4 regions of the Streptomyces sp. NPDC107454 genome follow, and region 2 is predicted to be linked to each of the others. Evidence: riboswitches for the same ligand, from Rfam matches in the RefSeq annotation. Region 2 holds a riboswitch; each other region holds the start of a gene.
What was found. A riboswitch is a leader RNA that binds a small molecule or an ion and turns the genes downstream of it on or off. The one in region 2 is predicted to bind cyclic di-AMP.
Positions count from the first base shown of each region.

Region 1: it holds a riboswitch for cyclic di-AMP, as region 2 does, so the genes downstream of both, ACZ69M_RS45345 (transglycosylase family protein) here and ACZ69M_RS40075 (M23 family metallopeptidase) in region 2, are expected to answer to the same signal.
Region 3: it holds a riboswitch for cyclic di-AMP, as region 2 does, so the genes downstream of both, ACZ69M_RS17410 (C40 family peptidase) here and ACZ69M_RS40075 (M23 family metallopeptidase) in region 2, are expected to answer to the same signal.
Region 4: it holds a riboswitch for cyclic di-AMP, as region 2 does, so the genes downstream of both, ACZ69M_RS07160 (C40 family peptidase) here and ACZ69M_RS40075 (M23 family metallopeptidase) in region 2, are expected to answer to the same signal.

Region 1 covers NZ_JBVJPA010000026.1:28,828-36,333, reverse strand. Annotated here, with positions in the region: gene ACZ69M_RS45365 (Ppx/GppA phosphatase family protein) at 1-402, opposite strand, end outside; gene ACZ69M_RS45360 (DUF501 domain-containing protein) at 724-1,260, opposite strand; gene ACZ69M_RS45355 (FtsB family cell division protein) at 1,306-1,782, opposite strand; gene eno (phosphopyruvate hydratase) at 1,883-3,169, opposite strand; gene ACZ69M_RS45345 (transglycosylase family protein) at 3,521-4,231, opposite strand; cyclic di-AMP (ydaO/yuaA leader) riboswitch at 4,236-4,399, opposite strand; gene ACZ69M_RS45340 (LysM peptidoglycan-binding domain-containing protein) at 4,583-5,590, opposite strand; gene ACZ69M_RS45335 (cytochrome P450 family protein) at 5,762-7,051, opposite strand; gene ACZ69M_RS45330 (DUF7848 domain-containing protein) at 7,346-7,506, opposite strand, start outside.
Region 2 covers NZ_JBVJPA010000019.1:130,721-138,226, reverse strand. Annotated here, with positions in the region: gene ACZ69M_RS40090 (bifunctional acetate--CoA ligase family protein/GNAT family N-acetyltransferase) at 1-246, opposite strand, end outside; gene ACZ69M_RS40085 (HPr family phosphocarrier protein) at 425-706, shown strand; gene ACZ69M_RS40080 (GntR family transcriptional regulator) at 890-1,585, opposite strand; gene ACZ69M_RS40075 (M23 family metallopeptidase) at 1,796-2,560, opposite strand; cyclic di-AMP (ydaO/yuaA leader) riboswitch at 2,573-2,733, opposite strand; gene ACZ69M_RS40070 (M16 family metallopeptidase) at 3,033-4,421, opposite strand; gene ACZ69M_RS40065 (M16 family metallopeptidase) at 4,418-5,758, opposite strand; gene ACZ69M_RS40060 (DNA gyrase/topoisomerase IV subunit A) at 6,038-7,506, shown strand, end outside.
Region 3 covers NZ_JBVJPA010000006.1:369,689-377,194, forward strand. Annotated here, with positions in the region: gene ACZ69M_RS17385 (LuxR C-terminal-related transcriptional regulator) at 1-258, shown strand, start outside; gene ACZ69M_RS17390 (hypothetical protein) at 281-913, opposite strand; gene ACZ69M_RS17395 (C40 family peptidase) at 1,051-2,133, opposite strand; gene ACZ69M_RS17400 (hypothetical protein) at 2,546-2,899, shown strand; gene ACZ69M_RS17405 (tellurite resistance/C4-dicarboxylate transporter family protein) at 2,965-3,939, opposite strand; gene ACZ69M_RS17410 (C40 family peptidase) at 4,035-5,204, opposite strand; cyclic di-AMP (ydaO/yuaA leader) riboswitch at 5,213-5,384, opposite strand; gene pcrA (DNA helicase PcrA) at 5,712-7,506, shown strand, end outside.
Region 4 covers NZ_JBVJPA010000002.1:670,740-678,245, reverse strand. Annotated here, with positions in the region: gene ACZ69M_RS07170 (GOLPH3/VPS74 family protein) at 1-103, shown strand, start outside; gene ACZ69M_RS07165 (hypothetical protein) at 175-1,368, opposite strand; gene ACZ69M_RS07160 (C40 family peptidase) at 1,534-2,976, opposite strand; cyclic di-AMP (ydaO/yuaA leader) riboswitch at 3,033-3,203, opposite strand; gene ACZ69M_RS07155 (diacylglycerol/lipid kinase family protein) at 3,319-4,680, opposite strand; gene ACZ69M_RS07150 (response regulator transcription factor) at 4,982-5,686, shown strand; gene ACZ69M_RS07145 (sensor histidine kinase) at 5,683-7,167, shown strand; gene ACZ69M_RS07140 (hypothetical protein) at 7,215-7,506, shown strand, end outside.

The DNA of each region.
Region 1 (7,506 bases), on a different contig from region 2:
CCTGGCGAGGTCGTGCCGGCCCGTCAGTTCCTTGGTCGCGCCGGTGAAGGAGAACTCGGCCTCCTCGTCGCCGGTGATGACCTCGGGCTCGACGCCCAGGATGTCCAGCACGCCGCGTACGAACTCGTCGCGGTTCTCCGCGTCGCGGGAGGCGGAGGTCGCCACGAAGCGCAGGCGCTCCGCGCCGTGCCGCTTGATGATCGCCGCGTACTCGCGGCAGGCCGCGAAGGTGCGCTCCAGAGCCTCGGGGGCGAGGCGTCCGGTGCGGTCGACGCCCTGGCCGAGCCGGACGATCGTCATCCGGCGGTCCAGATCGACGAGTTCTCCCGTCACCGGGTTCGCGTCGGCGACGAGGAGCCGGATCGAATTCGTACCGCAGTCGATGGCGGCGACCCTGGTCATCGGTTGTTGTCTCCTGCTCGTGAATTCGTTTCGACGACGTACGACCGAGGCGCACGGAGTACCGGGGGCGCGGGGAACCGCGCGCTCAACCCCCACCGGCCCGCGGACAAAGCACTCCGGGCGCACGGGACATCGGGGCGAAGCCCCGCCCCGGGGGCGCGGGGAACTGCGCGCCCAGCCCCCACCCACCCGCGGACAAAGCACTCCGGGCGCACGGGACATCGGGGCGAAGCCCCGCCCCGGGGGGCGCGGGGAACTGCGCGACCAGCCCCCACCCACCCGCAGACAGACCACGCACCGGGAGGACGCCGCGCAGCCCGCTCACTCCCCCTCGGACGGCGGCTCCGCCGCCACCACGCACGGACCCTTGCGCCACCACTCCGGCAGCATCGCGATCGCCTCGTCGCCCAGCGGATTCACCCCGGGCCCCGCGGCCAGCGAGTGCGCCACCAGCACATGCAGACACTTCACCCGGTCCGGCATCCCACCGGCGCTAGGAAAGCCCGCCAGTACCTCGATGGCGTCGCGCCGCGCGATGTAGTCCTCGTGCGCGGCCCGGTACGCGGCGGCCAGCTCGGGATCCGTCGCCAGCCGGTCCGTCATCTCCTTCATGACGCCGTCCGCCTCCAGCGTGCCGATCGCGGAGGCCGCGCGCGGGCACGTGAGGTAGTACGTCGTCGGGAACGGCGTACCGTCCGGCAGCCGGGGCGCCGTCTCCACCACGTCCGGCTGACCGCAGGGACAGCGGTGCGCGATCGCCCGCAGCCCGCGCGGCGGCCGGCCGAGCTGCTGTTTGAAGGCCTCGACGTCCGCGTCGGTCGGCTCGGTGCGCGGGGTGGGCGGCGGGGGCGTTTCCATGCCTGTGCTCAAGTCTCTTTCTTCTTCGATTCACCGGTCGTCAGGTCACCGGTCGGAGTGGTCCGACTTGTCGACGCCGTCCCAGACGTTGGCGTACCAGGGGCGGGCTGCCGCCCCCAGATCCGTACGCGACTGCTTCGCCGCGTCCGGGTCGATCACGACGTATCCGGTCTCGCCCGGCATCACATAGTGCAGCCGTTCCCGGATCTGCTGCTTCGCGTACGCGTCGTCCTGCCAGCGCGCCTTGAGGTCACGCAGCTGTTCGACCCGGGCACGGGCCCGCTCCTGCTGTCGCTCCAGATCGGCGATCTCGGAGCGCTGGGACACGTACTGCCTTATCGGGTACGCGAGGGCCACGATCAGAGAACAGAGTACGAGAGCCAGCAGCGCGGCGCGGCCGGTCAGGCGTGAGCGGCGGGCCTGGCGCTTGGTCTGCGAGCGGTAGACCCGGGCCGCCGTCTGCTCGCCGAGCAGCTTCAGCCTGGTCGCGGTGGAGAACCGGTCCCGGTCCTTCACGGCCATGTCCCGCCTCCCGTCACACGCGCGTACGTCCCCGGACACGGTACGGGACCGGGTACGGGGACGTACGTACGACTGGCTAAGGCTTGACCCTCCGCGGGTGTCAGCCCTTGAAGCGCGGGAAGGCGCTGCGGCCCGCGTACACCGCCGCGTCGTCGAGGATCTCCTCGATGCGCAGCAGCTGGTTGTACTTGGCGACGCGGTCCGAGCGGGCCGGGGCGCCGGTCTTGATCTGGCCGCAGTTCACCGCGACGGCGAGGTCGGCGATGGTGACGTCCTCGGTCTCACCGGAGCGGTGGGACATCATGCACTTGAAGCCGTTGCGCTGGGCCATCTCGACGGCGTCCAGGGTCTCGGTCAGCGAGCCGATCTGGTTGACCTTGACGAGCAGGGCGTTCGCGGAGCCCTCCTCGATGCCGCGGGCCAGGCGCTCCGGGTTGGTGACGAAGAGGTCGTCGCCGACGATCTGGACCTTGTCGCCCAGCTTCTCGGTGATGACGTTCCAGCCGGCCCAGTCGTCCTCGTACAGCGGGTCCTCGATGGAGACCAGCGGGTACGCGGAGACGAGCTCCTCGTAGTACTCGGTCATCTCGGCGGCCGAGCGGGACTTGCCCTCGAACTCGTACTTGCCGTCCTTGTAGAACTCGGACGCGGCGACGTCGAGCGCGAGCGCGATCTGCTCACCGGGGATGTATCCGGCCTGCTTGATGGCCTCGAGGATGAGGTCGAGCGCGGCGCGGTTCGACTCCAGGTTCGGGGCGAAGCCGCCCTCGTCGCCCAGGCCGGTGGACAGGCCCTTGGTCTTCAGCACCTTCTTGAGGGTGTGGTAGACCTCGGCGCCCCAGCGCAGGGCCTCGGAGAAGGACTCCGCGCCGATCGGGGCGATCATGAACTCCTGGATGTCCACGTTGGAGTCGGCGTGCGAGCCGCCGTTCAGGATGTTCATCATCGGAACGGGCAGCAGGTGCGCGTTCGGGCCGCCCAGGTAGCGGAAGAGGGGGAGGTCGGACGCCTCGGAGGCGGCGTGCGCGACGGCGAGCGAGACGCCGAGGATGGCGTTGGCGCCGAGCGAGCCCTTGTTGTCGGTGGCGTCCAGGTCGAACATCGCCTGGTCGATCAGGCGCTGCTCGGTGGCGTCGTAACCGACGAGCTCCGGTCCGATCTGCTCGATGACGGCGAGGACGGCCTTCTCGACACCCTTGCCGCCGTAACGGTTGGGGTCACCGTCACGCAGCTCGATGGCCTCGAAGGCGCCGGTGGACGCGCCGGACGGAACGGCGGCACGACCCGTGCTGCCGTCGTCGAGGCCGACCTCGACCTCGACCGTGGGGTTGCCTCGGGAGTCCAGGATTTCCCGGGCTACGACGACGTCGATGGACGGCACGAGCATCTCCTTCTGGGATGTGACGCGGGTACGCGGAGCCTGTGATGGCTTCGCGACATGAGCCTAACCGCCCCGGGGGGATCGGCCAGCCGGTCGCCCACCCCTTGGGCAGAACTGAACGTACACATTGTTCCAGAACGGAACAAAAACGGGTACGGAAATCTGGGTGCGAAACGCTCCGCACGAAATGCCGGAGACGAAATGCCGGAGACGAAAAACCCCGCTCCGGTGCGTACGGGGGAACACGCACCGGAGCGGGGAGCCCGTGGGGACGGGGGCGACCCTCACCGGGGTCTCCAGTGTGGAGACCCCTTTTATGTGGGACCTGTCATTCAGCTGGGGTGAGGCTACCGATCATCAGCTGAGGTGCAGCTGCTGACCCGGGTAGATGAAGTCGGCGTCGGCGACGATGTCCTTGTTCAGCTTGAACAGCTGCTGCCAGCCGCCCTTGACCTTCTTCTTCTCGGCGATCGAGCTGAGGCTGTCACCCTTGACGACCTTGTACTCGCCGTCACCCTTCTTGACCTTCTTGCCGGTCGGGGTGGAGACGGTCTTCTGGGCGGCCGGGCGGGACGCCGAACGGGAGGCCGCGGTGTCCGTCGAGCGGGTGGTGGTGCCGGCGCTCGGCGAGCTGTTCGACGAGGAGCTGTTCGAGGAAGACGAGGTCGACGGGGTGCTCGCACCGCCGGTGTACGCGGCGCTCGACAGGCCCGTGCCACACGTCGGCCAGGCGCCCTTGCCCTGCGCGGCGAGGACCTTCTCGCCGACGGTGATCTGCTGCGACTTGGACGCCTGGTTGGCGGTCGCGGCGTACGCGGTGCCGCCGTACGCGGCCCAGGTGGAAGACGAGAACTGCAGACCGCCGTAGTAGCCGTTGCCGGTGTTGATGGACCAGTTCCCGCCGGACTCGCACTGGGCGACGGCGTCCCACTGGGAGGCGGTGGCGGCGGAGGCGTTGCCGGCCGCCATCAGCGGAGCGGCGATGGCGACACCGGTGACACCGGCGAGCGTGGCGACACGAGTGGCCTTGGACGGACGGCGGTGCTTGCCCTTGCTGGAAAACAGCATGGAGAGATCCCCTCACCGACGCCTGCGAGGTGAGCTGTCGGGTTCGGGCGGGTGAGTGCCCGGCCGTGCGCTCTGAGCGCTCGGCTTCACCCCAAGCCGCTCCCGGTCAACTACCGGGCGCGGCGCGTACCTTGGGTCCCCCGCTCCTGCCTACGGCGCTGACGCGTCGACTGTTCCCGTACGGCCGTTGGCAGGATTCGGCGTTGACGACCGTCGGGGCCCGCTGTGGCGAGCGGTCATGACCGTAAGCAGTCGATCGGCTGAATTCCAAAGACGATCAGGGCCTTTGAGATCCATCTCTCACTCACGCCAAACCGGACATTACACAGCGAACCATGACGTGAACTGCCCCTACTTTTCGCCCGATTCGGCACCAACTGCAAGGCTCTGACCGGGGAGGATGAGGTTCGGGTCGACGCCGACCGTCTTCTTGTTCGCGTCGTACAGCTCGGCCCATCCGCCTTCGAGGTCAAGGGCGTCCGCGATGGTCCAGAGATTGTCTCCGGCGCGCACGACGTAGGAGCCGTCGACGACATCACGGGAGGCGCCGGCGCCGCGCGAGGCATGCCGCCCGGAGGAGTCGTCGCTACGGCCGTCCACGGCGCTGTCGGTGGTGTTCTCGTCCGCGGTGCCGCCGCGGTGGCGCCCCGCACCGGTCGTCGCGTTCTCGGACGTGCCGGAAGAGTCGCCACCCTGGCCGGAGTTGCCCGAGTTGTCACTCTTCGACGCATCCGTGTCGGAGCCGTCCGACCCCTGGGCGTCGCCGCTGGTGTCGGCCTTCGTCGTGTTCTCGGCCGCCTTCCCGGTCGCCTTCGAGGACGAACCGGATGAAGACGAGCCGGACGAAGACGAATCGGACTTCGAGCCGGAAGAGGCCGACGGGTTCGAAGTTTTGGACGAACTGGATGAACCGGAGGAACCGGATGAATCCGATGTACTGGACGAGTCGTTCGCCACGCCCGTGTCGACCAGGATGTTGCCCGAGTTCTTGCTCAGCCCGGAGAGCGGTCCACAGGTCGGCCAGGCGGTGAGGCCCTGGTGGTCGAGGAGCTTCTCGGCGATGGCTATCTGCTGCGAGCGGCTGGCCTCGTCGGCGCTCGACGCGTAGGCGAGGCCGCCGTACTTCTCCCAGTCCGCCTGGCTGATCTGGAGCCCGCCGTAATACCCGTTGCCGCTGTCGGCACTCCACTGGCCGGCGCTCTCGCACTCGGCGACCCGGTCCCACGTGGTGCCGTCGGCCGCGCTCGCGCTGGTGGCACCGAGCAACGGGATCGCGATGGCGGATCCGGTCACTCCTGCCGCGACGATGAGGGCCGGGGCCTGACGGGGGCGACGATGGCGGCCGTTCCCGGAGAGCATGCGGAAGCCTTTCACGTGACAGCAGGTGACTACGCGACGTGTGAGTCGCGTTGACGAGTGAACGTATCCGCACCCGAACACTTGTCACAAGTCGATGCAGCGTAGATCACGTGAAGATCACAGAGTTGAGTGCGCGTCAGGTTTGAGCGTCCGTGGGTGTATGGTCGCCCGCTATCGCGCGACCGGTACCGGAGGCGTGAACTCCACTGGAAGCGTGCGCAATCCACGCATAATGAGCCCGCCACGCCAGCGCAAATCGGCCGAATCTCCCGCGAGTTGAAGGTCGGGGAGACGGGTGAGGAGGGTGGCGAGCGCGGTCTGGCCCTCCAGTCGGGCGAGCGGGGCGCCGAGGCAGTAGTGGATGCCGTGGCCGTAGCCGAGGTGTTGGTTGTCACGGCGGGAGAGGTCGAGGGTGTCCGGCTGTTCGAACCGCGCGGGGTCACGGTCCGCAGCCGCGAGGACCACGAGGACGGGGTCGCCGGGCGCGATGCCCTGCCCGCCGATGCACACGGCCTCGGTGGCGAACCGCCACGTGGCCAGTTCCACGGGCCCGTCGTAACGGAGGAGTTCCTCGACGCCGGTCTCCAGGAGTTCGCGTTCGCGGGCGGCGAGGGACTTCTGGAGGCGCGCGCGCTGCTCGGGGTGGGTGAGGAGGGCGTACGTGCCGTTGCCGATGAGATTGACGGTCGTCTCGAAGCCGGCGAAGAGCAGAATGAAGGCCATGGCGGCGGCCTCGTTCTCCGTGAGGTGCTCGCCGTGGTCGGACGCGCGGATGAGACCGGAGATGAGGTCCTCACCGGGCGCGGGCGTGTCGGGAAGGCCTTCCCGCTTCTTGTGAATGAGTTCGAGCAGATACCCACGCATCTTCTTGACCGACCGCGCGACCCCGCCCCGCGGTCCGCCGCCGTGCCGGATCATCATCCCCGCCCAGTCCCGGAAGTCGTCCTGGTCCTCGCGGGGCACGCCCAGCAGATCGCAAATGGCGTAAATGGGAAGCGGGAACGCGAACTCGTGGATCAGATCGGCGGAACCCTTCGCCGCGAACTGGTCGATCAGCTGATCGGTGAGCTCCTGCACGCGTGGCGCGAACTCGGCCACGCGTCGCGGCGTGAACGCCTTCGAGACCAGCCGCCGCAGCCGGGTGTGGTCCGGCGGGTCGATGTTGAGCAGATGCGTCATCAACTCGGCCTTGCGCTCCCCCGGAATACCCGTCTTCCCTTTCGCGTGCGCAAGTTCTCCTGACTTGCATGTCATGTGATGGTCCGGGTTCTTAGACAGCCGGCTGTCTGCCAACGCTTGCCGTGCAAGGTCGTGGCGCGTCACAAGCCACGCGTCCACACCACTGGGGAGCCTCGTCCACCGCACAGGTTCCGAATCCCGCATCTGTGCGTAGGTGGGGTACGGGTTGGACCCGAACTCCCATGAGAAGAGTTCGGGTACACGGGGCTCGTCATGGCGCATGCCCCGACCCTATGCAGTAGGCGGAGCGGCTCCTCTATATAGAGGAGCGTCTGATCCAAGGCACGAAGAAATCCCGCTCGCCTCTCACGGCAAGAGACGAGCGGGATCCCAGCTCCGGCACGACCGGGAAGGTGCGGAACCCACCGTGCCGGCTCGTCCGCGGCCGTCTGTGATGAGCACACCGGGGACGAGGTTCGGACGCTAGCGGGGGTCGGGCGGCTGCCAGCCTCACCCGGCACCCAACCCCCGCCGCGCCCACCGCACGCCGACTGCACAGGCAGCCGACGGGCGGGCTCAGGGGGACGAGACGAGGCCCGGTGGACGGTACCCGGGGCCCCAGTAGTAACTTGCGGACGAGTCGCTCTCCTCGTCGACGACCGTCGCGTGATGCACGACGTCCCCCGGAGCGCACATGTGATGCGGCTCCCCGCACGTCACCGTGACGTTGCCCATCG
Region 2 (7,506 bases):
CGCGAGTCCCACCCTGTCCACAAAGTCGTGGTGCGTGAAGCGGTGGACATCCTTGGCGGACAGGCGCGGGTAGGGCGCGAAGAAGCGGTAGTACTTCGACTCGTCCGAGACCTGCTCGTAGAAGCTCACCAGCCGCTCGGCGTCGTCGACGGTGATGGGCCTGATGCGGGCGGTGCCGCCGTCGCGCAGCACCACGTCGGCCTCCCAGTGGGAGGGGTACTCGTGCCGGTCCGACGAGGTCTGCATGGGCCCCAGAGTACGGCTCGCGTCCGACAACGGCGCGGGGCAGGCTGGGGGCACCGAAGTCGGATCCAGGCCGGGATCCGACGCGGAGTCCGGGACGGGAACAACGCCCAGCCCGGACTCGCTTCACGTTGTGGAACACTGGTCTAGACAACCCTGAACACCTGAAGGGCAGCATCACATGGCTGAGCGCCGCGTCAACGTCGGCTGGGCCGAGGGCCTCCACGCCCGTCCCGCCTCCATCTTCGTCCGGGCGGCCACGGCCTCCGGTATCCCCGTGACGATCGCCAAGGCGGAGGGCAACCCCGTCAACGCGGCCTCCATGCTGGCGGTCCTCGGCCTGGGCGCCCAGGGCGGCGAGGAGATCGTCCTCGCCTCGGACGCCGAGGGTGCGGACGCCGCGCTCGACCGGCTGGCGAAGCTGGTGGCGGAGGGTCTCGAGGAGCTCCCCGAGACCGTCTGAGAAAGAGCCCCCGAACGGGGTTCCTCAATTGATGGCGGGAGTGGCCTTCGCACCAAAAGACCCCGCCCCGCACGCATTCGAAGGGCTCGCCCGAAAACATCGGGCGGGCCCTTCGCTTTTTCTCATTGCGGGCAGCAGAAATAATCCCCCGCGAATTACCCCTCTTTGTATACGGCGCCGGTGTTAATGACGCACGCCCGTCATGTTTACGGGATGTTGCGAAGTCCTCACACGCTCTGGACGATCTCCCCCGCCGGGAAAACGCAGCCGGTGCGCGGCCGTCGCGCGCTCGGCGTGCAGCGCCGTGACGGCCCGCGCCCGCTCGCTGTCGCCGCGCGCCACCGCGTCCACGATCCCGCCGTGCTCCGCCCAGGACTCCGCCGGACTGACCGGCGCCTCGACCGCGTACATCCAGGCGATCTTGTGCCGCAGCTGGGCCAGCGTGGAGGTCAGCGCCGGGCTCCCGGAGGCCTGCGCGAGGGTCTCGTGGAACCAGCTGCCGAGCGAGCGCAGATCCTCGCTGTTCCCCCTCCTGGCCCGCTCCTGGCCCAGTCTGACCAGGCCTCGAAGCACCTTGAGGTGGGCCTCGGTGCGCCGCTGCGCGGCCCTCGCGGCGCCCAGCGGCTCCAGGAGGATGCGCATCTCGAGCAGGTCCGCGCCCTCCTGCTCGGTGGGCTCCGCGACGCACGCGCCCGCGTGCCGACGGGTGACGACGAAGCCCTCGGCCTCCAGCGTGCGCAGCGCCTCGCGCACGGGGACCCGCGAGACGCCGTAGCGGCGCGCGAGCAGTTCCTCGGTGAGCCGGCTGCCGCGCTCGTAGACACCCGCGACGATGTCGTCACGGATCGCCGTGCATACCGAGTGCGCGGGAATGCGCATGACCGGACCTCCGCCTTAATCCCCGCGAAACGCGGTCGATTGACGCTTGTTCAGCGACTCTATTGCAGAGAACCGGAATTTCCGATGGCGGGCCGGAATCCATGGATATTTTTTGGACAGACAGCCGTTCGAAACGACGAAGCCCCGGCTGGGGGGCCGGGGCTTCGGAAGTGTTGACGCCGGTCGTCGGACGTTCGGGGTGTGCGAACGTCAGACGTTCACACCGTGCGAGCGGAGATAGGCGACCGGGTCCATGTCGGAGCCGTACTCCGCCGTCGTGCGGGCCTCGAAGTGGAGATGCGGCCCGGTGGTGTTCCCGGTGGAGCCGGAGAGGCCGATCTGCTGGCCCGGAGTGACCGTCTGCCCCACGGAGACACCGATGGACGACAGGTGGCCGTACATCGTGTAGGTGCCGTCGTGCATCTTCAGAACGATCTGGTTGCCGTACGCGCCACCCCAGCCGGCCGTGACGACCGTGCCTGAGCCGACCGCGTGGACCGAGGTCCCGGAGGCGGCATGGAAGTCGACGCCCGTGTGGCTGCCGGAGGACCAGAGGCTGCCGCCGGTCTTGTAGCCGGTGGAGATGTACGAGCCGGTGATCGGCAGGACGAAGGTGTTGAGGCGCTTGCGCTCGGCGGCGCGGGCGGCACGCTCCTTGGCCTCGCGCTCCTTCTTCGCCTCCTCGGCGGCCCTCTTGCGCGCGGCTTCTTCGGCCTTCTTGCGCGCGGCGGCCTCGTCGGCGGCGCGCTGCTGGGCGGCGGCCTGCGCGTCGATCTGGGCGGCGACGTTGTCGCCGAGGGTGACGGCCTGGGTCAGCCCGGTCTGCTCGACGGAGGCGTCCGCGGCGAGTGCCGGGGCGGCCAGGGTTCCGATGACACCGGTGGTGGTGAGCGCGGCGACGCCGACGGCGTTCGTGGTGGAGCGCTTCACGCGGCTCGGACGGCGGTGTTTCCCGGGGCCACAGGTGAACGCCATGTAGAGGCTGATCCTTTCCTTCCCTCTCGCCTACCGGGTTAGCTGACGGGTTCGGAGCAGGAAGGTCTCCTACGGACTCCCTCCAGGGAGGGCGTCCGATTCACCCCAGGGACTACGTGTGGGTCCCCGGCTCCCCTGGCTCGCGCCGTACGGGGACTCGGCGATGACTGTCCGGTGCCGCGGGCGCGGCGCACTGCCTGACGAACAGCCGCACCGACGCTAGACGGGGCGTCTTTCAATCAACAAACGGATCACGGCTTTTGTAGTGCATGCCACAGGGCAGACGGGCAACCTCCCTACCAATACGGACATCTTGGGGACGAAGTCCGCGCGAGAACCCGAGCGGAAATCCGATCAAAAAGGGGCCCGGGCGACTCTTCAGTCACCCGGGCCCTACGGAGTCACGCTCTTCCGCTCCGCGTGCGGCTCGGCTTACCGCCGGCCCCCGCTGAGCGGCTGCTCCGCTGAACCTCTACTCCGCCGGAACGACGGTCACTTCACCGATTCCGAGGGCCTTGACGGGCTCCTGGATCTGCGCGGCGTCGCCGACGAGGACGGTCACCAGACGGTCCACCGGGAAGGCGCTCACGGCGGCCGCGGTGGCCTCCACGGTGCCGGTCGCGGCCAGCTGCTGGTACAGCGTCGCCTGGTAGTCGTCCGGCAGGTACTGCTCGACCTGGTCCGCGAGCGTGCCCGCGACGGCCGCCGCGGTCTCGAACTTGAGGGGCGCCACCCCCACCAGGTTCTGTACGGCGATATCGCGCTCGGCGTCCGTCAGGCCCTCTGCGGCGAGGGTGCGCAGCACCTTCCAGAGGTCGTCGAGCGCCGGGCCGGTGTTCGGGGTGTCCACGGAGCCGCTGATGGCGAGCATCGCGATGCCGGTTCCGTCCGGCGCGGCGCGCAGGACCTGGCCGAACGCCCGCACACCGTAGGTGTAGCCCTTTTCCTCGCGCAGGACGCGGTCCAGGCGCGAGGTGAGGGTGCCGCCGAGGCAGTACGTGCCGAGCACCTGGGCGGGCCACACACGGTCGTGCCGGTCGGCGCCGACACGGCCGATGAGCAGCTGCGTCTGGACCGCGCCGGGGCGGTCCACGATGATCACACGGCCCGTGTCGTCGGCGGCCACCGACGGCACGGGGCGCGGCTCGGCGGACGAACCGGTCCAGTCGCCGAGCGTCTCGGCGAGCAGCGCGTCGAGGTCGACGCCGGTCAGGTCGCCGACGATCACGGCGGCCGACGTGGCGGGACGTACGTGCTTGTCGAAGAAGGCGCGTACGGCCGCCGAGTCGATCTTCTGGACGGTCTCCTCGGTGCCCTGGCGCGGACGCGACATACGCGAGGTCGCCGGGAACAGCTCCTTGGAGAGCTCCTTGGCGGCACGCCGGGCCGGGTTGGCCGTCTCGTGCGGGATCTCGTCGAGCCGGTTGCGCACCAGCCGCTCGACCTCGCTGTCCGCGAACGCCGGTGCCCTCAGGGCGTCGGCGAGCAGCCCGAGCGCCTTGGGCAGGCGCGAGACGGGCACTTCGAGCGACAGCCGTACGCCGGGGTGGTCGGCGTGCGCGTCGAGGGTGGCGCCGCAGCGCTCCAGCTCGGCGGCGAACTCCTCGGCGGAGAGCTTGTCGGTGCCCTCGGAGAAGGCGCGCGCCATGATCGTGGCGACGCCGTCGAGGCCCGCGGGCTCGGCCTCCAGCGGCGCGGCGAGCAGCACCTCGACGGCGACGACCTGCTGGCCGGGACGGTGGCAGCGCAGCACGGTCAGGCCGTTGTCCAGCGTGCCGCGCTCGGGCGCCGGGAAGGCCCAGGGCTTGGCCTGGCCCGCCTGGGGCTGCGGGTGGAAGTCCATGGTGGCGAGCTCGCTCACTTCGCCGCCTCCTCGTCCTCTTCGGTGGTGTCGGCAGCGACCGGCTCGTACACGAGCACCGCGCGGTTGTCGGGTCGCAGGCGGGCCTTCGCGACCTCCTTGACCTCCTCGGCCGTGATGTCCAGGACGCGCTGCACGGCCGTCAGGGCGAGCTGCGGGTCGCCGAACAGGACGGCGTACCGGCACAGTTCGTCGGCGCGGCCGGCAACCGTGCCGAGCCGGTCCAGCCACTCGCGCTCCAACTGGGCCTGGGCGCGCTCCATCTCCTCGTCCGTGGGGCCCTCCTCGGCGAACCGGGCGAGCTCGGCGTCGACGGCGGACTCGATCACCGGGACCTCGACGTCACCGGACGTCTTCACGTCCAGCCAGCCCAGGGAGGGCGCTCCGGCGAGCCGCAGCAGGCCGAACCCGGCCGCTACGGCGGTGCGGTCGCGGCGTACGAGCCGGTTGTAGAGCCGGGACGACTCGCCGCCGCCGAGGATGGTGAGCGCCACGTCGGCCGCGTCGGCCGCGCGCGTGCCGTCCTCCGGGAGCCGGTAGGCGGCCATCAGGGCGCGCGCCGGGACCTCCTCCTCGACGACCTCGCGCAGTTGCTCGCCGATGACCTCGGGCAGCGAGCCGTCGCGCGGGGCGGGCTTGCCGTCGTGCCCGGGGATGGAGCCGAAGTACTTCTCGATCCAGGCGAGCGTCTGCCGCGGGTCGATGTCGCCGACCACGGAGAGCACCGCGTTGTTCGGCGCGTAGTAGGTGCGGAAGAAGGCGCGGGCGTCCTCCAGGGTCGCCGCGTCCAGGTCCGCCATCGACCCGATCGGGGTGTGGTGGTACGGGTGGCCCTCGGGGTAGGCGAGCGCGGTCAGCTTCTCGAAGGCGGTGCCGTAGGGCACGTTGTCGTAACGCTGGCGGCGCTCGTTCTTGACGACGTCCCGCTGGTTCTCCATGGACTCGTCGTCGAGCGCGGCCAGCAGCGAGCCCATGCGGTCGGCCTCCAGCCAGAGGGCGAGCTCCAGCTGGTGGGCGGGCATCGTCTCGAAGTAGTTGGTGCGCTCGAAGCTGGTCGTTCCGTTCAGGGAGCCGCCCGCGCCCTGCACCAGTTCGAAGTGGCCGTTGCCCTTCACCTGGCCGGAGCCCTGGAACATCAGGTGCTCGAAAAGGTGAGCAAGGCCGGTACGGCCCTTGACCTCGTGCCGTGAGCCGACGTCGTACCAGAGGCACACCGCCGCGACCGGGGTCAGATGGTCCTCGGAGAGCACCACGCGCAGGCCGTTGGCCAGGCGGTGCTCGGTCGCTGTCAGGCCGCCGGAGCCTGCTTCAGCTGTGGCCGTGTGACCCATGGGCATGTACGTCCCTTCGATCGCGGAAACTGCAGAATTCCTGCCGGTCCTGCCACTGTATGCAAGCGCGCCGACAGGTGGCGAAGTTCCCGCACCTCGTACGCCGAGAGCGAGAATTCCTGAGGTGGGAGGCCGGACTTCCGTTCACCGTGAGCGAGCGGAACGGGGCTCCGTGGAGCCTCTATGGACGGGTCGCGGTCGGCGTTGTCAGTGCGGCGGTCCACAATGGTGCGCGTCAGAACCCGTTCATGCCCCGGCAGAGACTGTGAAGGAGCCGCAGCAGCGATGGCCCGCCGCAGCACGAAGACCCCGCCGCCCGACGACTCGTACGAGGAGAAGATCCTCGACATCGACGTCGTGGACGAGATGCAGGGCTCCTTCCTCGAATACGCGTACTCGGTCATCTATTCGCGAGCCCTGCCGGACGCCCGTGACGGCCTCAAGCCCGTGCACCGCCGCATCGTGTACCAGATGAACGAGATGGGGCTGCGCCCCGACCGCGGCTATGTGAAGTGCGCCCGCGTCGTCGGCGAGGTCATGGGTAAGCTCCACCCGCACGGCGACGCGTCGATCTACGACGCACTCGTGCGCCTGGCCCAGCCGTTCTCCATGCGCCTGCCGCTGGTCGACGGCCACGGCAACTTCGGCTCACTCGGCAATGACGACCCGCCGGCCGCCATGCGTTACACCGAGTGCCGGATGGCCGACGCCACGTCACTGATGACCGAGTCCATCGACGAGGACACGGTCGATTTCACGCCGAACTACGACGGCCAGGAGCAGGAGCCCGACGTCCTCCCGGCGGCGTACCCGAACCTGCTGGTCAACGGCTCGTCCGGGATCGCCGTGGGTATGGCGACGAACATGCCGCCGCACAACCTCGGCGAGGTCATCGCGGCCGCCCGCCACCTGATCCGCTATCCGGGCGCCGACCTGGACACGCTGATGAAGTACGTACCGGGCCCCGACCTGCCCACGGGCGGCCGTATCGTCGGCCTGACCGGGATCAGGGACGCCTACGAGTCGGGCCGCGGCACCTTCAAGATCCGCGCCACGGTGTCGGTGGAGGACGTCACGGCGCGCCGCAAGGGCCTCGTCGTCACCGAACTGCCCTTCACGGTCGGCCCGGAGAAGGTGATCAGCAAGATCAAGGACCTGGTCAACGCCAAGAAGCTCCAGGGCATCGCCGACGTCAAGGACCTCACCGACCGCTCGCACGGACTGCGCCTGGTCATCGAGATCAAGAACGGCTTCGTGCCGGAAGCGGTCCTGGAACAGCTCTACAAGCTGACGCCGATGGAGGAGTCCTTCGGCATCAACAACGTGGCGTTGGTGGACGGTCAGCCGCTCACCCTGGGCCTCAAGGAGCTCCTCGAGGTCTATCTCGACCACCGCTTCAACGTCGTGCGCCGCCGCAGCGAGTTCCGCCGCGGCAAGAAGCGCGACCGTCTCCACCTGGTCGAGGGCCTCCTCGTCGCCCTCCTGGACATCGACGAGGTCATCCGCCTCATCCGCTCCAGCGACAACTCGGCGCAGGCGAAGGAACGCCTGATCGAGCACTTCTCGCTCTCCGAGATCCAGACGCAGTACATCCTGGACACGCCGCTGCGCCGCCTGACCAGGTTCGACCGCATCGAGCTGGAGTCGGAGCGCGACCGGCTCAACGGCGAGATCGACGAGCTGACCGGCATCCTCGACTCGGACGCCGAGCTGCGCAAGCTGGTCTCCGGAGAACTGGCCGCGGTCGCCAAGAA
Region 3 (7,506 bases), on a different contig from region 2:
CGCCTGGCCGGATTCGTCCTGGACGCGTTCGCCTCCACCGACGCCCCGCCCGTCGACGAGGACCTCGACCGTCTCACCCAGCGCGAGCGCGAGGTCCTGCGTCTCATCGCCCGCGGCTACGCCTACAAGGAGATCGCCAAGCAGCTGTTCATCTCCGTGAAGACGGTCGAGTCGCACGTCTCGGCGGTCCTCAGGAAGCTCCAGTTGTCGAACCGGCACGAGCTGACGCGATGGGCCACCGCGCGTCGGCTGGTCTAGCCGATCGCGTCGAGGGGGTTGCCTACCGGTGTGGCGCCTCGGGCGCCGGGCCCAGTATCCGCAGCGCCCAGCGGTAGTGACGTACGGCCTTCACGATGCCGATGAGGCCGGTCAGCCACAGGATCAGGCCGATGCCCATGCCCTGGACGACATCGCTGTAGAGGGGGTGGCCGGGCTCGGCCCGCGCGGCTGCCGTGAAGGACGTCCAGGCGCCGATCGCGCAGACGCCGAGCGAGGAGAGCAGCCAGAAGAGGCTGAGGCCGGGGGAGCGGAGCCGGGAGTCGGTCGGGGGGTGCCGGTCCAACTCGGACCAGGCGTCGAGCAGTCGGTGTATGTGATGGTCCCGGCGGACGGAGAGGGCGACGGCGACGACGGTCGGGGCGAGCGCGGCCAGGCCCAGCAGGGCGAAGAGCGGGCCCAGGACGAAACCGGTGGGGTCGCGCTGCTCGAGTTGCCGCAGCGGCAGCACCAGCAGCGCCCAGCCGACGATCGCCGCGAGCGCAAGGAGCCAGAGCAGCAGCACCCGGTGCACCCCGAGGCTCCGCCTGCGCAGCTCCTCCAGCGCCCGCCCCCGGTCGGCCAGCAGCGCGGCGCGGTCCGGCCAGGTCCTGATGTGCGCGGGCGGCGGCGGAGGCGGCAGCAGAGAGCCGGGCATCAGAACCTCTCGGACGACGGAGCGACGACGTAGCGACGACGGGACGACGGAGCGATGACGACGGAAACAGAGTCCGCGCCGACGCTACCGTGATCCACTTCTCCGTCCGCACCACACCGCGGCCGCCCCCGCGTCTTTCACGCCACTCGGGTGGCCCCCGCGAACGGCATCTCGTCGACCGGCGCCAGCCGCACGGGCGCCGACGGGTTCGGGGCGTGGATCATCTGGCCGTTTCCGACGTAGATACCCACGTGGCTGATTCCCGAGTAGAAGAACACCAGGTCACCGGGGCGGAGTTCGGACCGTGAGACCCGGTGTCCGGCGTTGATCTGTGTGTACGTCGTGCGCGGCAGCGAGATGCCCGCGGCGCGGTACGCGGCCTGGGCCAGGCCCGAGCAGTCGAAGGCGTCGGGCCCGGTGGCGCCCCAGACGTAGGGGCTGCCGAGCTTCCCGTAGGCGTACGCGACGGCCTCCGCCGCACGCGAGTCGGGGGCCGCGACGGAGCCGGGCGACGGCACCGGGCCGAGGTCCCGCGCGGCGGAGCGCGAGGCGCGCTGCCCGGCGCTTCCCGTACCCCCGGCCGCTCCCAGGTCCCCGAGCTGTGCGCGCTGCTCGTCGGTGAGCCGCGACAGCAGCTGCCGCGCCGTGTCCAGCTTCCCGGTGATCGTCTTCTTGGCCCGCTTCAGCTCCGCCTGACGCGACTTGAGCGAGGCCAGCTCGACATGCGCGGCCCCGCGCAGCTGCTCGATCTCCCGCAACTGCTTGCGCACCCGGGCCACGGCCTCCGCCTGCCGGCTGCCGGCCCGCTCGGCGAACGCGGCCCCTTCCAGATACTGGTCGGGGTTGTCGGACAGCGCGAGTTGCAGCGCGGGGTCCAGGCCTCCGCTGCGGTACTGCGCGGCGGCGATCGAACCCAGCGCGTCCCGTGCGGTGTTGAGCCGGTCCTCCTTGCGTGCCGCCTCGTCGCGCAGCGCGTTCAGCCGCTGCTCGGCCTTGTCGGCCTTGTCCTTCGCGCCGTCGTACTTCTGGGTGGCGACCTCCGCCTCCTCGTACAACTTGTCCACCTTGGCCTTCACCTGTGCCGGCGACAGCTGCGGGTCCGCGTGCCCGGTCCCGTCGAAGCCCGTCGCCGTGGCCGCGCCCGCGAGGGCGATGGTCGCGGCTGCGCGGGCCGTGTTACCACCGAGCGAGCGCTGTCTGGGCTTTCGGTGCGCTGCCACGAGGGCCCACATCCTTCCCGGGGACTTGCCTGCGACCGCCGGGGACGAGCGCGGTCAGCGGGGGACACGTCCGGCGGCGGCCCACACAGGGGGAGCGGGCCGCCGCCGGACCTTTCTCGGCGGTGGTGTCCGGCTGCCGCCCCTGGCCCGGGCGGCGGTGGGGAGCCGGTCACCTGGTGGAGGACGCTAAACCTGAGAGTGATGCCCTGGTGACGTCATGTACGGAAGTGGCGTCACTGGATCGCGGGGTGACCGTATGTGACCGTGATCCCGGCCCGGCGCAGTCGACTTCACGCGGTGTGATGACCGATGGGGCGGTTCCGGGACAATCGGTGGTTCCCAGGTGGTACGGGTCTACAGGGGGTGGGCCGGTGACAAGAGGGGTCAGGGCCGCAGATTAGGCTCCGGCTCCATGGACGTACTCATCCATCTCTTCGTCGGCCTGCACATCATCGGCATCGCCTCGCTCCTCGGTGGTTTCCTCACCCAGATGAAGGCGATGGGCCAGGGCACCGCCCGGTTCGTCCCCGCCATGCTGCACGGCGCGCTGACCATGCTGGTCACGGGCGTCGCCCTCGTCGGCCTCAACCAGGCCGACGACCACTCGGTCAACACCATCAAGATCGGCGTGAAGCTCGCCCTGCTGATCGTGATCCTCGGACTCGTCTATGTGAAGCGGGACGACGAGAAGGTGGACAAGGGCCTGTTCGGGCTCGTAGGGCTGCTCACGACCGCGAACATCTTCATCGCGGTGCTCTGGACCTGACTGCCCCCCGAAGGCCCCCACGGACGGCTACGGCGCTTCCGGACGGCGTCACAGATGCCGGACCGCTACGGCTCCCGCGGACGCCTGACCGCTACGGCCACCACCGCCAGCCACGCCGCGACCGAGATCCACAGCAGCACCTGCCCGAGCCCCCTGAGCCCGCCGACTCCGATGGCGGCCGCGACCGACAGCGTCGCCACCGCTGTCATCCCCAGCGGGAACACGGTCGCCCAGCGCAGCACGTCGTAGCGCGGTCGGGGCCACAGGGCCTCCGCCACGGCCAGCACGCAGTACCAGCCGAGGACGAGCACGAGCAGCGCCTCGGTCACCCAGCGCAGCACGCCGTTGTCGTCGTCGTTCCACAGGTAGAGGTTCGCCTGGTACGCGAGGATCAGCTTCGACCCCGCCAGCGTCGAGATGGCGAGCGCTCCGCCCGCGACCCACTGGTCCCCGGCGCCCGTGGCGACCTCGCGGTAGTCGAAGTAGAACAGCGCCGCCGCGTAGAGCACGAGCCCCAGCCAGAACAGCACCAGCGCGGTGTGCGCGAGCCAGTCCGTGTGCGTCGCGGGGGCGAGCGTCGCGCCCAGCACCGCGAGCCCCTGCGTGGCCACGCAGCCGAGGAACACCCCTCCGGGCATACGGGGCCGCCATTGCCGTACGACCAGGAGGAGCAGGCCCGGCCAGAGCACCGCCGACAGGGCGAGCAGGGCCTCGGCCGGCACCTCCCACCCCAGCGTGACCAGCCGCGTGCCGAGCACGGTGGTCGCCGCGACCGCGGTGAGCGCGCTCGGTGTACCGGCCTCCGTCAGCCACCGCTCCCGCTCCCGCAGCAGCCGTACGACGAAGGCCGCGGCGAGCCCGAGCCAGCCGACGGCCGCCAGGACCAGCGCGATCCGGGACAGGATCTCGTAGCCGGTCTGCTCCAGCCCGATCGAGATGATGCCGGTGGCCAGGATCGCGGCTCCGGCGCCCGGCGGACTCTGCATCCAACAGGTGCGCAGGCCGGTCCACCGGGTACCGGGCGGGGAGATGGCTGACATGGGCCCGATGCTAAGGACCTTCGAGCGGGTTGGCGGCGGGCCACGCGCGCGTGGAGCTCGATGAGCCCCACGCGCGCGTGCCGGACGCCGAGGCGTTAGGCCGGACGCACCACGCTGTGGATGATCGACTCGCCGCCGTAGAAGATCGACTCCTCGCGGACGTACGCGCCCGGCTTGGGGGCGTGGATCATCATGCCGTTGCCGACGTACAGGCCGACGTGGCTGATGTCGTCGTAGAAGAAGACGAGGTCACCGGGCTTGATGTCGGAGAGCGGGACCGTCGTGCCCACGTTGACCTGGTCCCAGGTGGTACGCGGGAGATCGACGCCGGCGGCCTTCCAGGCGGCCTGCGTGAGGCCGGAGCAGTCGTAGGAGCCGGGCCCGGTCGCGCCCCAGACGTACGGCTTGCCGACCTGGGTGCGGGCGAAGGCGAGGGCCTTGTCGGCCTTGGCGGTGTACGAGGAGTCGGTGGCCGTACTCCCGGTGGTGGCGGTGGTGCCGGTGCTCCCGGACGTCGTCTGCTGCTGGGCGGCCGCCTCCTGGGCCTTCTTCTCCGCCGCGGCCTGCTGCTGCGCCAGTTCCGCCGCCTTGCGGTCGGCCGCTTCCTGCTTCTTCTTCTCGATCGCCGCGAGCCGCGTCTTCTCCTCGGCGGTCAGCTTCGACAGCAGGGAGCGGGCCTCGGCGAGCTTGTGCTGGACGTCGGCCTTGGACGTCCTCAGCGCGCTCTGCGTCGTGGTGAGCGTCTGCAGGCTCTTGGATGCCTCCGCGCGCTTCTTGGTGGTGGCGGCCTGCTCGGTGACGTAGTCGTCGACGGCCACCTTCTGGCGGCTGGTCAGCCGGTCCATCAGCTGGGTCTGGTCGAAGTAGTCCTGCGGATTGTCGGCCAGCAGGAGGGTCGCGGTGTCGGGGGCGGCGGCGCCGGTGCGGTACTGCGCCGCGGCGAACGAACCCAGCTCCTCGCGCGCGGTGTTGAGCTTCTCGGTGCGCTGGGCCACGTCGTCGAGGAGAGAGTCGACGCGCTTGCGCTGCTGGGCGGTCTTCTCCCTGGTCGCGTTGTACTTCTCGGTCGCTGCCTCGGCCTGGTGGTAGAGGTCGTCGACCTTCTTCTCGACCTCTTCGATGCTCGGCTTGGAGTCGGCCGAGGGCGCGGCGTTCGCCGTCTGGGAGAGCAGGGCCACGGAGGTGAGGGCCGCCGTGGCGAGGGCGGGGGTCCGTATACCCGCTATGCGCGTACCGGTAGGACTCCACTTGCGATGCGACGCCAAGAGAGACGACTCCTTCCGTCTTCCGCCTACCGAGTTAGCTGTCGGGTTCGGGCGGGTGCTTCCGGAAGGTTTGCCCTACGGTCCTTGCCCCAGCGGACAATTGGACCGATTCACCCCAAGGTCGGTTGGGTCCCCGGCTCCGGCTGCCTTACGGCGCACCGGACTCGGCGGAGGCCGCACGGCCCGGCGGTGTTCGCCGGTTGGGTCGAGCGGCCTGCCCGGCACGGTAGCCAACTCATAAGTGTTCTGTGAAGTTTGATGTGCGATATGCCCGATACATTTTTGTGACCTTGACCCTGGGAGCCACTGATCGGGACCGACTGTGGCTGACCGTGATGAACCGATCCTGAACGGTGACGGCATCCGCGGCGGAGAGGCCGGCGGAAAGAGTGGCGGAAAGCGATCAGGCGTTGTCACGGAAAGAGATCATGAGCGGTCGCGGAAAAACCGGTCGGGTTTTCAGGGTGGCCGCGGGTTGTCAGTGGGGCCGCCTAGACTCGGAGAGCGATGAGCAGCCTCTTTGATGACAGCTTTCTGGCGGACCTCAAGCCTTCCGGGGCCCACGAGGAAGAGCCCCCGCCGCCGCCCGAGGACGGAGCGCCGGAGCCGCTTCCGGACGACCTGTTCGGCGGCCGCTTCGACGCGCCCGCGAGCCGGGACGCCTACTACCGCGACGGCGCGCACCGCCCCGCCGTGGACCCGGCGGCCCTGCTGGACGGGCTGAACGAGAACCAGCGCGCGGCCGTGGTGCACTCCGGCTCCCCGCTGCTCATCGTGGCCGGCGCGGGCTCCGGCAAGACCCGGGTGCTCACCCACCGCATCGCCCATCTGCTGGGCGAGCGCCATGTCCACCCCGGCCAGATCCTCGCGATCACCTTCACGAACAAGGCCGCGGGCGAGATGAAGGAGCGCGTCGAGCAGCTCGTCGGCCCGCGCGCGAACGCGATGTGGGTGATGACCTTCCACAGCGCGTGTGTGCGGATCCTGCGCCGGGAGAGCAAGAAGCTCGGCTTCACCTCCTCGTTCTCGATCTACGACGCCGCCGACAGCAAGCGGCTGATGGCGCTCGTCTGCCGTGATCTGGATCTCGATCCCAAGCGCTTCCCGCCCAAGTCCTTCAGCGCCAAGATCTCGAATCTGAAGAACGAGCTGATCGACGAGGAGGACTTCGCCGCCCAGGCCGCTGGGGGCACCTCCCAGACGGAGTCTGGGGGAGGCTTCGAGAAGACCCTCGCCCAGGCCTACGCGATGTACCAGTCGCGGCTGCGCGAGGCCAACGCGCTCGACTTCGACGACCTGATCATGACCACGGTCAACCTGCTGCGCGCCTTCCCGGACGTCGCCGAGCACTACCGTCGCCGCTTCCGCCACGTCATGGTCGACGAGTACCAGGACACCAACCACGCGCAGTACGCGCTGGTGCGTGAGCTGGTCGGCACCGGCGCGCAAGACGAGGACACCCCGCACAGCGAGCACGACCTGCTCCCCGCCGAGCTGTGCGTCGTGGGCGACGCCGACCAGTCGATCTACGCCTTCCGCGGCGCGACGATCCGCAACATCCTCCAGTTCGAGGAGGACTACCCGAACGCGACGACGATCCTCCTGGAGCAGAACTACCGCTCCACTCAGACGATCCTCTCCGCCGCCAACGCGGTCATCGAGCGCAACGAGTCCCGCCGTCCCAAGAACCTGTGGACCAACGCGGGCGCGGGCGCGCAGATCACCGGCTATGTCGCGGACACCGAGCACGACGAGGCGCAGTTCGTCGCCGAAGAGATAGACCGTCTCACGGACGCGGGCGAGGCGAAGGCCGGAGACGTCGCCGTCTTCTACCGTACGAACGCCCAGTCCCGTGTCTTCGAAGAGATCTTCATCCGCGTCGGCCTGCCCTACAAGGTCGTGGGCGGCGTCCGCTTCTACGAGCGCAAGGAGGTCCGGGATGTCCTGGCCTACCTGCGTGTACTGGCCAACCCGGAGGACTCGGTCCCCCTGCGCCGCATCCTCAACGTGCCCAAGCGCGGCATCGGCGAGCGCGCCGAGGCGATGATCGACGCGCTCTCGCAGCGCGAGAAGATCAGCTTCCCGCAGGCGTTGAAGCGCGTCGACGAGGCGTACGGGATGGCGGCGCGGTCGACGAACGCCGTGAAGCGGTTCAACACGCTCATGGAGGACCTCCGTACGATCGTCGAGTCCGGTGCGGGCCCGGCCACTGTCCTGGAGGCCATCCTCGAACGCACCGGCTACCTCGCCGAGCTGCAGGCCTCGACCGACCCGCAGGACGAGACCCGGATCGAGAACCTCC
Region 4 (7,506 bases), on a different contig from region 2:
CGTGCTGGCCGCCGTCAACGACGCGGTCATGGAACTGGAAGCGGTACGCCAGCGCCGGTCCATCGAGAACGCGGCGTTCGCCAATCTCTGGCGAGGTGCGTGACGCGAGCGGGCACGCCGCGACACGCAGGTTTCAGAGGATGGCCTCGGGCCGGCGCCGGTTTCCGGTAGCGATCACTCGCCCTTGACGGGCCCGTTCTCTGACGTGCCGGTGCCGGTGCCGGTGCCGGTGCCGGTACCTGTTCCAGTGTCGGTGGCCCGGTCCGGGCCGTCGTCGCGGGCCGCGCGCCGTGCCCGTACGGTGCCCGCGACCCGCTGGAACGTCCGTGTCAGCTGGTGCAGCGGGTTGCCCTCCTGACCGGCGGACGTCTCGTGCGCACCGGACGCCGTCGTCCGGAGGTCTCGGAGCTCGGCCAGCGCCGCATGTGCGAGTTCGGTCGCCTCGCGGTACTGGTCGCGCGACTTCGTCATGGTGTCGAGTGCCTCGGCGTAGACAGCCACCAGCGCCCGCGCCTCCTCCAGCGTCAGCAGCTTCCAGTCCTCCCGGAGGCCGGTGAGGGCGTCATCCGCCGCTTCCGGCAGCGGCCGGGGCAGCGCCGCGTACCTTACGACCTTCTCCAGGAGCTCCGTCGGCTCCGAGCCGTCGAGGAACACACTGCGTACGGTGCAGTCCTGCTCGTCGTACCCGGGCCGGGCGGGGGAACCGGGCAGAATCACGGCGCCGCCGCGCGGCACCCGTACGCCCAGGTCGTACAGCGCCCAGTTGACCGCCTGGAACTGCTCGGGCGCGGCGCGGTGTTCCACGACGCGGTGACGCAGACCGGGCGGGAGCAGCCGGGCCAGCGGGAGGCGACCGCGTTCGTCGGTGGTCATCGCCTCGTGGATGACGACGTTGATGCTCCAGCTGTGCTGCGCGGCCTCCTTGAGCAGACGGCGCAGTGCCTTGTCCTCCTGCGGCAGCGGGTTGATGTCCCGCAGCCGGAGCCCGGCCACGATGTCGTGGTCCCAGGGGACCTCGTGTCCCTCGGGCCAGAACATGGTCGCCGGAGAGGGCCACGCGAGGTCCCAGGGCCGTTCCGCCTCGGCCACCAGCGTCCAGCGGGTTCCCTCGGCGGAGTGTTCGCGTCCGTCGGTCGTGAGCCGTGCGCGAACCGTGACGGCGTCGTCGACCAGCCAGCGCGCCTCGAAGACACGTCCCTCGGAGTCCGAGGGGTTCGCTGCGTCCAGGAAGTCGTGGATCGTCTCGTCGGCCTTCAGCCTCCGCAGGTTCTCCCTGAGGATCTCCTGCGGGGCGGGCCCGACGTGGCGCCCGCCGGCCAGCCAGACGGTTTCCGGGGCGGTGGCGCGGGCGGTGGAGGGCTTGGGCATGAGTCACTTTGCGGTGGGAGGCGGCGTGGCCTCCCAGTATGGTCAGCGCGGGTGGCCGGTCGGGCGGCGAGGCCCGCGTGGATCACATACATCCCCTCTTGCGGAACTTTGACCGCTCCAGTGCCTTATGTGTGCTTTGAGGCGCTGGAGATGTCGCTGCGTCCGTCACGCCGGGCGCAGCGCGCTGTGGATCGCCTTCTGTCCGGCGAAGAAGAGGGACTCCTCGCGTATCGAGGCACCCGGGCTGGGGGCGTGGATCATCATGCCGTTGCCGGTGTAGAACCCGACGTGGCTGACGTTGTCGTAGAAGAAGATCAGGTCGCCGAACTGGATGTCGGTCAGCGGAATCGCCGCACCGGCGGTCGCCTGCCCGTGCACGGTGCGCGGAAGCGCGACCCCGGCGGCCCTCCAGGCGGCCTGGACGAGGCTGGCGGAGTCGTACGAGTCCGGTCCGGTCGCGCCCCAGACGCACGGCTTGCCGATCTGCTCGCGGGCGAAGGCGAGGGCCTTGGCGGCCTTCCCGCCGTACGCCGACTCCGCAGCGCCGACGGCCGTGTTGACCACACCGGTGGAGACACCGGCACCCATGGACATGTCCGTGGCCGGCGGTACGCCTCCGCCGAGGGGCATGCCCGCGCCGGGCGGCATGCCCGCGGCCAGGGGCATTCCGGCGCCGAGGGACATGTCGGCAGCGAGGGGCATTCCCGTACCCATGGACATGTCCGTGGCCGGCGGTACGCCTCCGCCGAGGGGCATCCCCGCGCCGGGCGGCATGCCCGCGGCCAGGGGCATCCCCGTGCCGAGGGACATGTCCGCACCGAGCGGCATCCCGGTGCCGAAGGACATGTCCGGGCCGAGTGCGGTCGACTGCTGTCGCTGCCACTCCTCCGCGGTCTGCCGGCGAGCCTGGTCCTCCGGGGTGGGCCAGACGGCCTCGGCCGGACGTGACTCGATCGCCGCGGGCCCGGGGTTCCAGCGCGCGGCGTGCTGGGACACCAGATCACGGGCCAGCGCCAGCTTGCGCTGGATCTTCTCCTTGGACGTCTTCAACGAGGACTGCCCCGGCCCGGCGGGCAGCGCGGGCAGCAGGGCCGTGGCGGCCTCCAGCGTGGGCTGCGGCGCAGGCTCCGGCGCGGCCGGCAGTGCGGCGACGGCCCTGGCCGTCAACTCGGCCACGGGCCCGGCGGCCGCCTCGGCGGAGGGGCCCGCGGTCAACTCCAGAACAGGGCGGGCGGTCAACTCCCGCCCACGGTCGGTGAGTCCGTCCTCCGGCCGCTTCGCCGGGCCCGTGGGCCGCGCCTCGGCCGGGGGCTTCAGCATCCGGTCGGCCGGCAGCCTGGCCGGCGCGGACGGCCCCAGCTGCGCGCGCGCCGCGTCGAACCAGGTCCTGGTGATGTCGTCGAGGGCGGGGTCGCGGCGCCTGCGCGCGGCTTCCGGCGCCGGGTTGACGCGGCTTCGGCTCCCCGTGGTCATCGCGCGGGTCCCGTTGACGAACCCGACGGCGTTCTCGGCCTGGTCGTAGAGGGAGCTGATCCGCTGCTGCACCTCCTCGCGGCTCGGACCGTCCGCGCCACTGAGGGCGGCCGCCGCGCGTGCGGAGTCAGGCATGCCAGGGAGGCTGTTGCCTCCAGGGCGCGGGGTTCGTTCCGGCGCCATGGGAGCCGTACTCCTTCCGTACTCCGCCTACCGGGTCGGCTGTCGGGTTCGGGCGGAAGATTCCGGAAGGCATGCCCTACGGCCCTTGCCCGATCGGGCAGTTGGGCCGATTCACCCCAAGGTCGGTTGGGTCCAGGTTCCGGTCACCACGGGGGCACCGGATTCGGCGGAGGCCGCGCGACCCGGCGAGGTTCGCCGGAGGGAGTCGTGCGGCCTACCGCCAACTTAGCCAATTTGTGTGCCTGGTGTGAAGATTGGAGCGCGAACTGTCCGATATGTAATTGTGACCTTCGTCTACGTGTCCCGGTCACGACCAGGATGCCGTACGACCGCCGTGCGCCCCACGGTCGCCGCGAGCGTGCGCAACCGGCGCCAGTCCAAAGGGGGTTGGACCTCCGGCACACCGGGCCGTTCCTTCGGGACGCGGACGCGCAGGGCGCCGGGCTCGACGCGGCAGTGCACCGGGGCGGGCAGGACCAGGGCCTCGCCGTCGATGCCGGCCTCGATCTCCGCGCGGTCGGCGTCGATGACCACCTCACGGGTGGTCAGGACCACGAGCCCGTCCGGCGCGGGGTCCAGTACCAGCGCGGCGGCCTCGGCCGCGCTGTCCACCGTGATGCCGAGGACACCGAGCAGCCCGGAGTCGAGCCGTTCGCGGCGGCCGAGACCGGCCGGATCGTTGGTGCGGTAGGGGTTGTTGCTCACCAGTACGGCCTGCGGGGCGTCGAGCGTCGTGTCCGCGGCGCGAGCGGTCAGTCGCGGCCCGCGCTGGCGGGTGAGCAGGTCGGGCAGGAGATCCAGGATGGTGCCGATCTTGTCGTCGCGGTACGCGGGACTCTGCACGACCGTCGCGTACGCGCCGAAGGAGGCGTTGTTGACGAACGGGTGGCCGCCGGCGAAGCCGAGGTCCACGCGGAGTTCGACGCCGTCGGTGAGGGCGTCCAGACAGGTCGCCGGGTCGTCGCGGTCGAGGCCGAGGTCCATCGCGAAGTGATTGCGGGTGCCGGCGCAGACCACCAGGAACGGCAGACCGTGTTCGGCGGCGACGGCCGCGACCAGTGCCTGGGTACCGTCACCGCCCGCGACGCCCAGCAGATCCGCGCCGTCCGCGACGGCGGCCCGGGCCAGCGCGGTGACGTCCTGGTGCTTGTCCGGGTCGAGGAGCACGACCTGCGCGCCGAGCCCCTCCGCCTTCTCCCGCAGCCCGAACTTCGCCACCTTGCCGCCGCCGGAGCGCGGGTTCATGAGGAGGAAGGGGCGCCGCGGCGGCGGTGCCCTGCGCTCCTTCGGGCGCGGGGCGCGCGTCCGGTCGCTCCGCAGGGCGTACCGGCCGCTCCAGACGGCCACGGTCCACAGTGCCAGGGACACGGGAACGGCCCAGAGCAGCCCGGCCACGGCGAACAGGGTGAGCACGCCGCCGGGCACGACGGCCGCCAGCACGGCCGCCACCCAGCGGAGCGGACCGCGCCGGGTCAGCGCCCACCACAGCGCCGCCGCCGTGACGGCCACGCCGAGGAGCGCGGCCAGGAGCAGCAGTACGCCGTCCACGCCTCCGTAACCGAGCGGCAGCAGCACCGCCAGCGCCGCCGCGAGCAGCGCGGCCCTGGCCGCCCACCGATTCCCGTGGCCGACCCGCGCGCTCGTGTCCACACCCATCGCTCCTCCACGGACGTCGTAGAAGTCCGGCACTGGCGGGCCCGGCCGCACGGGAGCCCGGTTCGGCGGGTCGTTGGCTGTGTGCGGGGTCGGCCATCGACGACACAGTCGTATGCAACCGTCGGGCCAGGCCCCGCGCAACCGCCACGCTCCGCCGGGCCCGCGCCGACCGGGGCCGGACCGGGCGGTTCTCACCGAACCCTTGGGTCACCCCTCGGGGCCGGGACCGGCGCGGCTGATGCACGATGGGCGGCGGCGGGCCCCGGCAGGACGCCGGGTGTGGCGGGGAGGGACAGTGGTGATGAGTGGGCAGCGCGGCCGTGTCCTGGTCGTGGACGACGACGCGGCGATCCGCCGCTCGCTGGAGCGGGGCCTGAGGCTCGGCGGATTCGCCGTGGACCTGGCCGACGGGGGACGGCCGGCCCTGGCGGTGGCCCGGCGGACGCCGCCGGATGTGATCGTGCTGGACATCTCGATGCCCGACCTCAGCGGCATCGAGGTGTGCAGGGCACTGCGGGACGAGGACAACGACGTACCCGTGCTGATGCTCTCCGCACTCGACGAGACCGCCGACCGGATCGCGGGCCTGCAGGCGGGCGGCGACGACTACCTCGTCAAGCCCTTCGCCCTTCAGGAGCTGGTCCTGCGGCTGGAGGCACTGCTGCGGCGCAGGCCGCCGCGGGACAGCGGCACCGTACGGGTCGGCGGGCTGCTCCTGGATCCCGCCGCCCGCAGCGTGAGCCTCGACGGGCGGCCGGTGGAACTGACCCGCCGCGAGTTCGAACTCCTCCACTTCCTCGCCCGCAACGCCGGCATCGTGCTCAGCCGGGACCAGCTCCTCGATCGCGTATGGGGCTACGACTTCGAGGTGCGCACCGACGCGGTGGACACCTTCGTCAGCTATCTGCGCCGCAAACTGGAGACGTCGGGGCGCTCCCGGATCGTCCACACCGTACGAGGCGTGGGCTTCGTCCTGCGCGACGACGACCCGCGGGAGCGGCCGTGAGACTGTCCACGCGGATCGCCCTGGCCGTCGGCGCCAGCGTGCCCGTACTGGTACTGGCCACCGGCTGGCTGCTGCTGCGGCTGGTCGCCGCGGATCTGCACGATCAGCAGGACACGCATCTGCGTGAGCGCGCGGTGGCCGTCGCCAAGGACGCCCGGGGGCTGCTGCGCGCGAGCGCCGCCGACCGGTCGGCGGCGGTGGAGCAGGCCCGCGAGCGCCGGGTGTTCACCTCGGCCCTGGACGTGGGCGTACGGCTGATCGGCCCCGAGGAGACCTTCACCGGCGGCCCGCAACCGGCGGCGGACGTGGCGCTGCCCGCCAGGGCGCCCGTGCCGGTCACCCTCCGTGCCGACGGCAGGAGCTGGCGGATCCTGTCGACCCGGGTGACCGGGGCGCGCCCCGGCGTGCGCGGCACCCTGTGGCTGTTCGCGTCCGACACCGCCGCCGACACCCAGGTGCGCCTGGTCCGACGGCGCGCGGTGACCGTCGCCCTGCTCGCCGCACCGCTGTCCGGGCTGCTCGCCTGGGCCGTCGCCACCCGGGCGAGCGCACCGCTGCGCCGTCTGCAACGCCGGGCGAGCGGCCTCGACCCCCGCTCCAGTTCCACCCGCCTGGACCACAGCCCGACGCGGATCGCCGAGGTCGACGACCTCGCACACACCCTGCAGACCGTCCTGGCACGCTACGACGAGCAGGCGCTCAGGACCGCCGAGGCACTGGCCACCGCCCGCTCCTTCGCCTCGGCGGCCTCGCACGAACTGCGCACCCCGCTGATGAGCATGCAGACCAACCTGGAGATCCTCACCGAGCATCCGGAGCTCGCCGGACCCGACCGCGACGAAGTGCTGCACGACCTGAGCCGCGAACACGCACGCCTCCTCGGGGTCCTCGTCATGCTGCGCGACCTCGGCCGCGGAGACCTCGTCGAGGCGGACGCCTTCGGCCCGGTCGACCTCGCCGACCTCGTCGAAGCGAGCACGCAGGAACAGCGGCGACGCCATCCGCACGCACGGGTGGCCGGCCACTGCGCAGCGGGGCTGCGCGTACACGGCTGGGAGGCGGGACTGCGGAGCCTGGTGGACAACCTGCTCGTCAACGCCCTGGTCCACGGACACACGGACGGGCAGCCCCCGCAGGTCGAGGTGACCCTGCGCGCGAGCGGCGCCGACGCGCTCCTGGTCGTCGAGGACCGGGGCCCTGGCATCCCGCCCGCGCTGCGCACCGAGGTCTTCGAACGCTTCCGCCGCCGACCGGACAGCCCCGGCTCCGGCCTCGGACTGACCCTGGTCGCCCAGCAGATCGCCCTGCACCGAGGTGGGATCCGGGTACTGGACCGGCCCACGGGTCCGGGTACCCGCGTCGAGGTCACGCTGCCGCTGAGCGACGGCACCGCGGACACGGGGGCCACGCTTCCGCTCCCGCGCAACTGGATGATCACGGCCGCCGACCGGCCACAAGAATTCCACAAAGACGGCTCCTAGCTTTCCCGGCGACAGGGCAGTCGCCCGTGAACGTGGAGGAGTTCGTCATGCCAAGCACCAGGAAGACCGTGATCTCGGTCGTCTCGTTGGTCGCCGCCGGATCGCTGTTCGGCGCCGCCGGCGCCGCCACCGCCGACGCCGCGACTCCCGCGCCGTCCGGCACCCCCACGGGCGACGGCGCGGCGGCGCTCTGCAAGCGCGCGCCGAAGATCGACCGGCGGATCGACCGGATCCTCACCCGGCTGCGCGCGGACGCTTCCCAGCGTGGCTCCATCGCCCGTCTCGAGCAGCGGGTGGCGAACGCCAAGTCCGCGGGGCACACCCAGATCGAGACCTACC